Regions from separate parts of the Pseudomonas sp. Irchel s3a10 genome, predicted to be linked through region 3. Evidence: predicted binding sites of a transcription regulator. Region 3 holds the regulator's gene; each other region holds the start of a gene.
The links. The regulator FliA, encoded in region 3, starts transcription of late flagellar genes. The targets are predictions, from matches to a motif close to CTAAAGTTTNNNNNNNNNNNGCCGNTAA.
Positions count from the first base shown of each region.

Region 1: CKW11_RS24960 (methyl-accepting chemotaxis protein) is a predicted target of FliA. The motif match lies at 2,016-2,043, and genes of this name have one in related genera.
Region 2: motA (flagellar motor stator protein MotA) is a predicted target of FliA. The motif match lies at 2,167-2,194, and genes of this name have one in related genera.

Region 1 covers NZ_FYDR01000012.1:24,848-28,942, reverse strand. Annotated here, with positions in the region: gene CKW11_RS24975 (DUF1631 domain-containing protein) at 1-383, shown strand, start outside; gene ampD (1,6-anhydro-N-acetylmuramyl-L-alanine amidase AmpD) at 448-1,008, shown strand; gene ampE (regulatory signaling modulator protein AmpE) at 1,005-1,844, shown strand; gene CKW11_RS24960 (methyl-accepting chemotaxis protein) at 2,133-4,095, shown strand, end outside.
Region 2 covers NZ_FYDR01000004.1:428,900-432,994, forward strand. Annotated here, with positions in the region: gene rhdA (thiosulfate sulfurtransferase) at 1-515, opposite strand, end outside; gene CKW11_RS14825 (HDOD domain-containing protein) at 558-2,096, opposite strand; gene motA (flagellar motor stator protein MotA) at 2,263-3,114, shown strand; gene motB (flagellar motor protein MotB) at 3,118-4,095, shown strand, end outside.
Region 3 covers NZ_FYDR01000008.1:104,697-108,791, forward strand. Annotated here, with positions in the region: gene flhF (flagellar biosynthesis protein FlhF) at 1-888, shown strand, start outside; gene fleN (flagellar synthesis regulator FleN) at 1,002-1,832, shown strand; gene fliA (RNA polymerase sigma factor FliA) at 1,829-2,569, shown strand; gene CKW11_RS21995 (chemotaxis response regulator CheY) at 2,737-3,108, shown strand; gene CKW11_RS22000 (protein phosphatase CheZ) at 3,126-3,914, shown strand; gene CKW11_RS22005 (chemotaxis protein CheA) at 3,969-4,095, shown strand, end outside.

The DNA of each region.
Region 1 (4,095 bases), on a different contig from region 3:
CCGATGCGCCGGCGTTGGTGGAGGTGTCGCAGCACATTACCCTGCGCAGCGCTGATGAGGGCGCGATCGGCCTGAATGCCAGCGGCCTGGCGCATGACGACCCGGGGCTGCGTCAGTTGGAGCAACTGCGCCTGGGCAGTTGGGTCGCGTTCCAGGAAGACGACGAGCACAGCCTGCGCTGCAAGCTGGCAGCGATCATCGAAGCCACCGGCAAATACGTGTTTGTCGACCGTACCGGGATGAAAGTGCTGGAGCGCAGCCGCGTCGACCTGGCCCTTGAGTTCCGCCGTGGCGCGGTGCGGGCACTGGATGACACCTTGCTGTTCGACCGGGCGCTGGAGTCGGTGCTCGGCAATCTGCGGCGACTCAATCGCGGCAAGTGATCGCGCGCCGGGGGCCGATCACGGCATACTGGGCGCCAACACAGTCGGCGTTGAAGGAATCGGTATGCAGTTGGATCCCGCTAGCGGGTGGTGTCACGGGGTGCAGGTCTGCCCATCGCCCAACTTCAATGAACGCCCGGCGGGCGAAATTTCCCTGTTGGTGATCCACAACATCAGCCTGCCGCCGGCGCAGTTCGCCACGGGCAAGGTGCAGGAATTTTTCCAGAATCGTCTGGATGTCACCGAGCATCCCTATTTTGCAGGGATCGCCGACCTGCGCGTCTCGGCGCATTTTCTGATCGAACGTGACGGCAAGGTCACCCAGTTTGTCTCCTGTCTTGAGCGGGCGTGGCATGCGGGCGTGTCGATGTTCGAAGGCCGGGAAACCTGTAACGATTTTTCCGTGGGCATCGAGCTCGAAGGCACTGATGATCTGCCCTTTACCGATGCGCAGTATCAGGCGTTGATCACGCTGACGCGTCAGCTGCAAACAGCATTTCCGGCCATCACCGGCGCCCGCATCTGCGGGCACAGCGACATCGCACCCGGGCGCAAGACCGATCCTGGCCCGGCATTCGACTGGGCGCGTTACCGCGCAGCCCTGGTACAAGAGGAAGGACAATGAGTTTTCTGGTGTTACTGCTGGCGGTGTGGATCGAGAAGTTCTCGGCCCTGCGCCATCGGGTTCAACGCGATGGCGGATGGATCCGCGAACTGCACAAACTCGAAACCAGCGCGCGCCTGGCCCAGCGACCATGGCTGGTGCTGACGATTCTGGTGTTGCTGCCGGTGGCACTGCTCGGCCTGTTGCTGCTGGTGCTGGAGCCCGTGGCGTACGGTTTGCTGGCCTTGCCGGTGCATTTGCTGGTGGTGATTTACGCTTTGGGGCGCGGTGATCTGCTCGGCGGCCTCGGGCCGTTTCGTGACGCCTGGCGTCGTGAAGACCTGCAAGCGGCAGCGCATGTGGCCAAGCGTGATCTGAACATCTGCGCCGACAGCGGCGAGCAGTTGCTGGACCGGGTTCAGGGTCACCTGTTGTGGCAGGCCTATCAGAGCTTTTTCGCGGTGATTTTCTGGTACTTCGTGCTCGGTCCAGTGGCGGCGCTGGCTTATCGCTTGCTGGCATTGGCTGAAGAAAACAGCCAGAACCCGGCGCTCGCCGAACGTGCCGGCCAGTTACGTCACGCTTTTGACTGGTTGCCGGTGCGCCTGCTGGCTGCCAGCCTTGCACTGGTCGGCAACTTCGTCGCGGTCAGCCGGGTGATGTTGCATGAGCTGCTGAACTGGAACATCAGCGCCGCGCAACTGATCAACAAGGTCGGGCTGGCAGCCGCTGAGATCCCGCCGCCGGTGGTCGGGCCTGAAGGCATCAACACCCTCGATTGCCTGTGGGAACTGCTGCTGCGCGCGGCGGTGCTGTGGTATGCCGGGTTTGCCTTGTGGACAGTGCTGATCCACTGAACCCTCGGTGAAATTCATTGTGGCGAGGGAGCTTGCTCCCGCTGGGTGGCGAAGCCGCCCTCGCTGTTCATCATAAACGACGCGTCCAAGCGATTTGCGTCTGCTGCGCAGCCGAGCGGGAGCAAGCTCCCTCGCCACAAGGTGAGCGATCTGCCCCAGATAGCCGTTAACCTTAAGTTACAAAACCTCCCGCCGATTTGAGCTATACAGAGACAGCGCCCGATAGTGGCTATCTGCTGTCGCCCTGCGCCTGCCAATAAAAACAAGAAAAACCAAGGGAGACTTCCAGTGAAGAGCTTGCTCTATCCCGCCGTCTCGCTGATGAACCGTCTGAGCTTCGGCATGAAGTTCAGCCTGATCAGCGTGCTGTTCCTGGTGCCGATGCTGGTGACCAATTTCTATCTGGTGCGCGATTCCTATCGCGAATTCCAGGGCACCCGGATCGAATTGCAGAGCCTCGATCTGCTGGGTAGCAGCCTGAGCCTGCGCCGGGACCTGGAGACGCTGAACAATCTGGTGCAGATCAACGTCACCCTCGGTCAGTCCGGCAAAGCCGACAACCTCGAAGCGCAGATCAGCAGCCTGGAGCAAACCGTGCTGGCGCGTCTGCAAGGTCTGCAAGCGATGACCGACGCTCCCGAGCAGATCAAACTGTTCGACGGCAAACGCGATGAAATGATCAGCGCGTTCAAGGCCCAGCAGGCGGAAAGCTCCCTGCAAAGCAAAAGCGCGATGATCGGCAAGCTGCTCGGCAACGCGCAGATCTTCAGCCAGATCGTCACCAGTCAGGCCGGTCTTAGCCGCGACAACCAGAGCGACATCCGCCAGCTCAGCGAGCTGCTCACCCATATCACCCCGGCCGTGACTCAGACCTTGGGCGAGGGTCGGGCCATCGGTTCGTATTCGTTGGGGCAAGGCTTTCTCAACAGTTCGTCGAGCAGCCGTTTCGACGAGTTGCTGGCGCAGATCGAAAAGCTCCAGGCCGAATACGCGTTGAAATTGCAGGACGCCCTCGACTCCAGCAAAGCCGCGCGCGCCAGCCTCAGCGCGCCGGCCGACAGCAGCAAGGCTTCGCTCAAACAGACCAGTGAACTGTTTGAAGCGAAAGTCGTGATGGCCGAGACCCTCGATACCCCGTGGCAGGCGTTCTATGACCAGGTCACCGCGCTGATGGACACGACCTATCAACTCAACGACGCGACGCTGAAATTCCTCGATACCCAATTGCAGCAGCGCCTGGCGCAAAACCGCACGCACATGGTGTTGCAGGCGGTGGCGCTGGCGGTGGTGTTCGTGCTGATTTTCTATCTCTACGGTGGTTTCTACGCCTCGACCCGCACCACGCTCAAGCGCCTGGGCGCGATGATGGACAAGGTCGCGGCTGGCGATATGACGGTCAATTTCAAGGCCAACAGCCGCGATGAATTGGGTGAGCTGGGGGAGGTGTTCAACGGCACCGTGAGGAAAATCCACGACCTGATCGAGCGGGTCGGGCAGACCGTGGCTGAGGTCGAGCGCCAGGCCGGGCAGGTGGAAACCGTGTCTGCGCAAAGCAATCAGGCAGTGGCCGGGCAGCGCACGCAGATAGAGCAAGTGGCGACGGCGATGAACCAGATGTCGGCGACCTCGCTGGAAGTTGCACGCAGCGCGGCGGCAGCGGTGAGCAGCGCGCACAGCGTCAACGATGAGACCATTAGCGGTCGCGGGCTGGTCGAGGCGCAGCAGGGCAGCATTACCGCGCTGGCCAGCGAGATCGATCAATCGGTGCTGGTGATCAACCAGTTGGCCAGCGACAGCCAGTCGATCAGCCGCGTGCTGGAAGTGATCAAGAGCATTGCCGAGCAGACCAACCTGCTGGCGCTCAACGCTGCCATCGAAGCGGCTCGCGCCGGCGAGCAGGGCCGAGGATTTGCGGTGGTGGCGGATGAAGTGCGCACCTTGGCCAAACGCACCCAACAATCGACCGAAGAAATCGAGCAGATGATCGCCAAACTGCATGGCGGCGTCGGCGCGGCGGTGAAAGCCATGGGTGTCAGCCATCAGATGGCCAACGGCACGGTCGGGCAGTCGGAAAAGGTCCAGCAGGCGCTGGAAAACATCCTCGGCGCGGTAGGCATGATCGTTGATCAGAACCAGCAGATCGCTGCTGCCGTGGAGCAACAGACCGCCGTGGCCCATGACATCGACCAGAACATCGTCGAGATCAACCGCGCCGGCGAGCGCACGGCCCAAGGGGCGCACCAGACCGAGG
Region 2 (4,095 bases), on a different contig from region 3:
AGCGGCCCGCGGGCGTCCCAGATCGCCAGATCGGCGGCGCCGAGACGACTTTGCAGGTATTCGCGGGTTGCCGTCGGCTCGTCGTGCAGGGTCAGCGCCACCGGGCCGCCCACTGCAGGCGGTACCTGGATCGACATCGGCATGCCCGCTTCCAGCCATGCCGGCAAACCGCCGTCGATGTAGTGGTATTTGTCATGACCGATCACGTCGAGCAGCCAGATGAAACGCCCGGCCCAGCCACCACCCTCGTCGTCGTAGACCACGTAAACCGCGTCCGGACGATGCCCCAGCTCACCGAACAACGCCTCCAGATCGGCTTTGGCCGGCAGCAGCCCCGGCGCCGGTGGCTGGCCGAGCTGGGTGCGCTTGGGGTCGACAAAGCGTGCGCCGGGAAGGTGACCTTCGGCATAACGGGCAGGGCTGGTCAGATCCACCAGAATCAGTTCAGGGGAATCGAGACGCGAGAGCAGGTCGCTCGGCTCGATGACGAGCGGCAAGCCAGAGAAGTCAGACATGTGAGGTCTCCAGAGCACAAAGGGGGGGATTGTAGCGCAGCCTCATCGGCCACGGCTGCTAAAGCTGTGCAGGGCTTTTTCGATGCACTGCGCGGTTTTGCCAAAGGCTTGCACGGTGATGTCGGCGAACGGTCCGCCGCCTTGGTCGGCGACGACGATCATGATCACCCGGCCGTTATTGACCAGCGAGCGCAGGAACAGATGCTCGCCACGGAACAGCGCACGCAGGCCCGGCGGCAACAATGCGGAAAACTGTGCGTTGTTCTCGGGGTTGATCCGCACCTGTGCCTGCTGCGCGAGCAACCGTTGCAGGACTTTGCTCTGACTGACGACAAAATTCAGCGCGGCTGCTTCCTTCGGCAGGCCGAAGGTCTGGTGCACCCGCAGATTCGATTGCGTGCGGTCGGCCATCAGAAGCATCACCCGACGCATGCCGCTGGCGACCAGCGCATCACGGGCGGCGACGGTCAGGCTCATGGCATTGGTGAAGCGGCTCGGCTCGGCCAGCAGTTCGGCGCATTGCCGGCGCCACTGCGTCAGATCCTCGGCATTCGGTGCCGCCGCCGGCAGCATCCCGGCCGGCAAGCGATGGGTGCCCCATGGCCATAATAACGACACCGCCGGGTGCCACAGATCGGGCATGGCATGCTGGCGCGCACTATTGGCGGCTTGCTGGTGCAACTGCTGCTGCACTTCGTCCATCGAGATTTGCAGATAAAGGCTGGTCAGGTACTGCCAGCGCTCGCTGTGCGGACTGTCCCAGGCCTGTTGCGCCGACAGCGCCAGGCCGTTGGCCAGCAACACGGTGTTGGCCGGCTGGTTGAGCCAGCGGCGCAGGGTGGGATCGTCGTCGAGGCGATTCTGCTGGCGCAACGGATGTTCGCTGTCGCGGGCGATGCGCAGTACTTTCACCAGTTCGCGCTGTTCGCTGAGCAGCAGTTTATAGCCCTGCTGCACCCAGATCGGCAGGTGCCAGACTTGCACCAGCGCTTCGGCGATCTTCAGCAGGCGCACGCCAAACAATTGCTTCTCGACCGTGCGCGCCGATTCGCCCTTGTGGATAACCCGCAGCTCCCACTCTTCGAGCAATTCGGGAAACGTCAGCGCCAGCGGCCATAACGGCGAGAGAAACAACAGGCTGCCCCAGTGAATGTCCTGCCACAGGCGCGCCAGGCGACTGGCAAAAAAACCGTTGGCCTGTTGCGTCGCGTGCTGGCTGATCATTTGCAGTTGGCGCAGGGCCTTGGGGATCTGCATCTGCGGTTCGACGGGCAGACGCGCGAGCAGTTCTTCGGTACGCGCCAGGCCCAGGCGGTTGATCGCCACCTCGAGATTTTCCGCCGGAGCGGCCATGGTGCCGTGGGTGTGACGATTTGCCTCACGAATGATGCTCAAGGCCAGCGCCGGGCTGTCCTGCATCAGGTCGGCGATATCGCGCAGCGAGCTGCGGTTGTCGCGGATCGCCCGGCAAACCTTGTCGTGAGCCTCTTGCGGCACGGGCAGGCGCACGCCATCGAGCAGTTTGACCCAGCCCTCGAGCGTGGTCGGTTTTGCGTGTGGGACGTTCGTTTCATTAGCCATGTCTGGACGAGATCTTCACTGACTGTAGACGCGCCCGGCATGGGCTAAATTGGCTTTTCGCCTGAACTGGCTATAGTCTGGCGCAGTTTTGCCGATAAGTAGAAGAAGAGATTTTTTAACTTCCGAATATGACCTTGAACCCGACTTAAATAAGTACTTTCTACCTATGGCTAAAATTATCGGCATCATCGTCGTATTCGCGAGCGTGCTCGGCGGATACGTGCTCTCCCACGGCAAGATTGCCGCCCTGATCCAGCCCTTCGAGGTGATGATCATCGGCGGTGCGGCCCTCGGTGCATTCCTCCAGGCCAACCCCGGTTACATGACGATGCACGTGCTCAAGAAATCCCTGAGCATGTTCAGTTCGCGCTTCAGCCACACGTTCTATCTGGAAGTGCTCGGCCTGATCTACGAGATCCTCAACAAGAGCCGCCGCGAAGGCATGATGGCCATCGAAGGCGATATCGAAGACGCTGCCGCGAGCCCGATCTTCGCCAAGTACCCGGCCGTGCTCAAAGACGAGCGCATGACCGCGTTCATCTGCGATTACCTGCGCATCATGTCCTCCGGCAACATGGCTCCGCATGAGCTGGAAGGCCTGTTCGACATGGAACTCTACAGCCTTAAGGAAGACCTCGAGCACCCGTCCCATGCGGTGAACGGCATTGCCGACGCCATGCCCGGTTTCGGTATCGTTGCGGCGGTATTGGGTATCGTGGTGACCATGGCGTCGCTGGGTGAAGGCGATCAGAAATCCATCGGCCTGCACGTGGGTGCGGCACTGGTCGGTACCTTCTTCGGTATTCTCGCGGCCTACGGTTTCTTCGGGCCGTTGGCGCATTCCCTGGCGCACGATGCCAAGGAAGAACTGAACGTCTACGAGGCCATCAAGGCCTCGCTGGTGGCTTCGGCTTCCGGCATGCCGCCATCGCTGGCCGTGGAGTTCGGGCGCAAGGTTCTGTACCCGGCGCACCGTCCAAGCTTTGCCGAGCTGGAACAAGCCGTTCGCGGTCGCTAAGCCATGGAAAATAATCAGCCGATAATCATCAAGCGCGTCAAGCGCATAGCCGGTGGGCACCACGGCGGGGCGTGGAAAATCGCCTTCGCCGACTTCGCCACGGCGATGATGGCGTTCTTCCTGGTGTTGTGGCTGCTGTCCACCGCGACACCGGAGCAGAAGATCGCCATCGCCGGTTACTTCAAGGATCCGGTCGGCTTCTCCGAAAGCGGCACGCCGTACATCATTGATCTGGGCGGCACGCCGACCCTGGCACCGGAAAACACCCTCAACCCTGAGGTGAAATCCCAGCCGCAACCGGACAAGGTCACGGTCGACACCGAGCAGGTCGAAGGCATGGCCGAACAGGTCGAGAAAGAACGCCTGGAGCTGTTGCTGCAAGAACTGCAGAACAAGGTCGACGAGAACCCGCAGTTGCAGAAGTTCAAGGATCAGATCCTGTTCGAGATCACCCCGAACGGCTTGCGCATCCAGATCATGGACGCGGAAAACCGGCCGATGTTTGACTCAGGTTCCGCACGTCTGAAGCCGTACTTCGAAGACATCCTGCTGGCCATGGCCGACACCATCAAAGCGGTGCCGAACAAGATCAGCATCAGCGGCCACACCGACGCCAAGCCGTATATCGGCACCGGCGATTTCGGCAACTGGGAGCTCTCGGCCAACCGTGCCAACGCTGCACGGCGTGCGCTGGTGGCCGGCAGCTATCCGGATTCGCAGGTGGCGCGGGTTGTCGGTTATGCCTCGTCGGCGCTGTTCGACAAGGAAAACCCGTTCAATCCGGTCAACCGCCGCATCGACATCGTGGTCCTGACCAAAAAGGCCCAGGCCGCCATCGAAGGTTCGCAAGGTGCCGACGCGGCCAAGCCCGCCGCCGAAGGTCAGAACGGCGCCGCTCCGGCGACGCCGGTCGATCCGAACGCGCTGCCGGCGGATCAGCAACCGGTGCCGGCACACGAGTTGCGCGAACGCTTGAACCTG
Region 3 (4,095 bases):
GAAGTGCAGCTCGGCACCCTGGCCTGGAATCAGCTGCAAGGCAGCCGTCCGGCGCAAGCCAATCTGTATCGCCGTCTGCAACGCATCGGTCTGTCCGGGCCGTTGTCGCGCGATCTGCTGGCGATGATTACTGATATCGAAGAGCCGCGTCAGGCCTGGCGCATGCTGCTTGCGCACCTGGCGCGGATGATTGCCGTACCGGAAGTCGAGCCGCTGGAAGAGGGCGGGGTGATTGCCATGGTCGGTCCGGCCGGCATGGGCAAGACCACCACCCTGGCCAAGCTGGCCGCGCGCTACGTGCTGAAATACGGCGCGCAGAATGTCGCGCTGGTGAGCATGGACAGTTTCCGTATCGGCGCCCAGGAACAACTGAAGACCTTGGGCCGCATTCTCAATGTGCCGGTGACCCACGTTGATCCGGGCCAGTCGCTGGTGCAGGCGTTGGATCCATTGCTGCGCAAACGCGTGGTGCTGATCGATACCGCCGGCTTGCAGGCCAGCGATCCGGCCCTGCGCATGCAGCTGGAAAGCCTGGCCGGGCGTGGCATCCGTTCAAAAAATTATCTGGTGCTGGCAACCACCAGCCAGAAACAGGTTCTAACCGCCGCGTACCACAGTTACAAGCGTTGCGGGCTTGCCGGCTGCATCCTGACTAAACTGGATGAGACGGCCAGTCTTGGCGAAGTATTGAGCCTGGCGATCAGTCATGAATTGCCGGTCGCGTACCTGACCGATGGCCCACGGATTCCGGATGATCTGCATCTGCCGCGCCGTCATCAACTGGTCAGCCGCGCCGTCAGCGTGCAAATGCAGGAAGAACCCAGCGAAGAAGCCATGGCTGACATGTTCGCTGATATCTACCACAGCCCGACCAAGCAGGTTGGCTGAGGTAATGAACCGTTTTTGTACCTACATCGATGGTCTGCCATGCATTGTTCCGGTTGAGAACGCGCAGCCAGTAATGTGGCCTCCGTCTATGCAAGACAAGGTAAAGAAATAACATGGGCAGCATGCATCCCGTACAGGTGATCGCGGTGACCGGCGGCAAAGGTGGCGTCGGCAAGACTAACGTGTCAGTGAACTTGTCTCTGGCGCTGGCAGAGCTTGGCCGTCGGGTCATGCTGCTGGACGCCGACCTGGGGCTGGCGAACGTCGACGTTCTGCTGGGACTGACCCCCAAACGCACTCTGGCCGACGTGATCGAAGGCCGCTGCGAACTGCGCGACGTGCTGTTGCAGGGGCCCGGCGGGATCCGCATCGTGCCGGCCGCTTCCGGCACCCAAAGCATGGTGCACCTGAGCCCGGCGCAACATGCCGGTCTGATTCAGGCCTTCAGCGACATCGGCGACAACCTCGATGTGCTGGTGATCGACACCGCTGCGGGTATTGGTGACTCGGTAGTCAGTTTTGTCCGCGCCGCGCAGGAAGTGTTGCTGGTGGTCTGCGACGAGCCGACCTCGATCACCGACGCCTACGCGCTGATCAAACTGCTCAACCGCGACTACGGCATGAACCGCTTCCGCGTCCTCGCCAACATGGCGCAGAGCCCGCAGGAAGGGCGCAACCTGTTCGCCAAGTTGACCAAGGTCACGGATCGCTTCCTCGACGTCGCCTTACAATACGTCGGTGCCGTGCCGTACGACGAAAGCGTGCGCAAGGCAGTGCAGAAGCAGCGAGCGGTCTATGAAGCCTTTCCGCGTTCCAAGTGCGCGCTGGCGTTCAAGGCGATCGCGCAGAAGGTCGATACCTGGCCGCTGCCTGCCAACCCGCGCGGTCACCTTGAGTTTTTCGTCGAGCGCCTCGTGCAGCAAACAGCAGGGCCTGTGTTATGACCGCGAGCGGTATGAACTACTACAAGAAGTCGGCACGTGACGCGCAGTACGAGTTGATCGAGCGTTACGCGCCACTGGTCAAGCGCATTGCCTATCACTTGCTGGCGCGCTTGCCGGCGAGTGTGCAGGTTGAAGACCTGATTCAGGCCGGGATGATCGGCCTGCTCGAAGTCTCGACCAAATACGACGCCAGCAAAGGCGCCAGTTTCGAAACGTACGCGGGCATTCGAATCCGCGGCGCGATGCTTGATGAAGTGCGCAAAGGGGATTGGGCACCACGCTCGGTTCACCGCAACACCCGTATGGTCAGCGACGCAATTCGCTCAATTGAAGCTAAAACCGGACGTGATGCTAAAGATCACGAGGTTGCGGCCGAACTCCAATTGAGTCTCGACGATTACTACGGGATTTTGAATGACACGCTGGGCAGCCGGCTGTTCAGTTTCGACGACCTGTTGCAGGACGGCGAACACGAAGGGCTGCACGAGGATGGCGCCAGTGCTCATCTTGAGCCGTCACGCGATCTGGAAGATGAACGCTTCCAGGCGGCGCTGGCGGATGCGATTGCCAATTTGCCGGAGCGTGAGCGACTGGTGTTGGCGCTGTACTACGACGAAGAGCTGAACCTCAAGGAAATCGGTGAAGTCCTTGGCGTCAGTGAATCGCGGGTCAGCCAGTTACACAGCCAGTGCGCGGCCCGTTTGCGGGGGCGTTTGGGGGAGTGGCGAGCGCGCTGAAGGCAGTGTGGGGACACTGCGAACGAGGCTGGTGCGGTGATGAACGGCACCGGTCTTGCTCTGTTGTGCTCCAGACAGTCATCGAGTGCTTTGCCGGATTGATTGAAGTGGCGCGTCCAGGTGCTGGGCGCGTTTAAGACTGCTTGGAGGTCGAATTGAACAAAGACATGAAAATCCTCATCGTTGATGACTTCTCAACGATGCGGCGGATCATCAAGAACCTGCTGCGCGATCTTGGGTTCACCAATACCGTCGAGGCCGACGATGGCACTACCGCCATTCCGGTACTCAACAGCGGAAGCATCGACTTTCTGGTAACGGACTGGAACATGCCGGGCATGACCGGTATCGACTTGCTGCGCCACGTACGTGCCGATGAAAAACTCAAGCATCTGCCCGTGCTGATGGTGACCGCTGAAGCCAAGCGCGAGCAAATCATCGAGGCCGCTCAGGCCGGTGTGAACGGCTACGTGGTCAAACCTTTCACGGCTCAGGCGTTGAAAGACAAAATCGAGAAGATTTTCGAACGCATCGGCTGATGACGCGCGGGGGAGCTATGGAGCATAACGAATCTTCACAGGGCGATTTCGAGTCGACCCTGAAAAAACACGCGGTCGAACTGGTCGAGAGCCTTGAAAAAGGCAGGTTCGGCGACGCTGTGCAACTGATCCATGAGCTCAATCAGACCCGTGACCGCGGCCTGTATCAGGAAGTGGGCAAGCTCACACGCGAACTGCACAGTGCGATCGTCAATTTCCAGATCGATCCGCACATGCCGCAGGCCGAGGAAGTGTCGCAAATCACCGACGCCACCGAACGCCTGGGCTATGTGGTCAAGCTGACCGAAGCCGCGGCCAACCGCACCATGGATCTGGTGGAAAGCGCCACCCCGGTGGTCAATGGCCTGGCTGAAGAAGCCCAGGCCCTGAGCACCGATTGGGGCCGCTTCATGCGTCGTGAAGTCGGGGCTGAAGAGTTCCGCGAACTGGCGCGCCGGGTCGACGGTTTTCTGTCACGCAGCAGCACGGACAACCGTGCGGTGTCGAGCAACCTCAACGACATCCTGCTGGCTCAGGATTACCAGGACCTCACAGGTCAGGTGATCAAGCGTGTGACCCAACTGGTCACCGAAGTCGAAAGCAATTTGCTCAAACTCGTCCTCATGGCCAGTCAGGTTGACCGCTTTGCGGGCATCGAACACGACCGTGCCGCGATGCTTGCAGAAAAAGATCCACAAAAACATCTCTCGCAGGGTGAAGGTCCGCAGATTCATGCCGATAAACGAGAAGACGTTGTGTCCGGTCAGGACGATGTGGACGATTTGTTATCCAGCCTCGGATTCTAGAGTTTTGGAATTTTAGGTTTTTTGGGTTTTTAGACCTGTAGGAGCACCCCATTAATGAGCTTCGGCGCCGATGAAGAGATCCTTCAGGATTTCCTGGTTGAGGCCGGCGAGATTCTTGAGCAACTGTCCGAGCAACTGGTCGAGCTGGAAAGCCGCCCGGATGACGCAGATCTGCTCAACG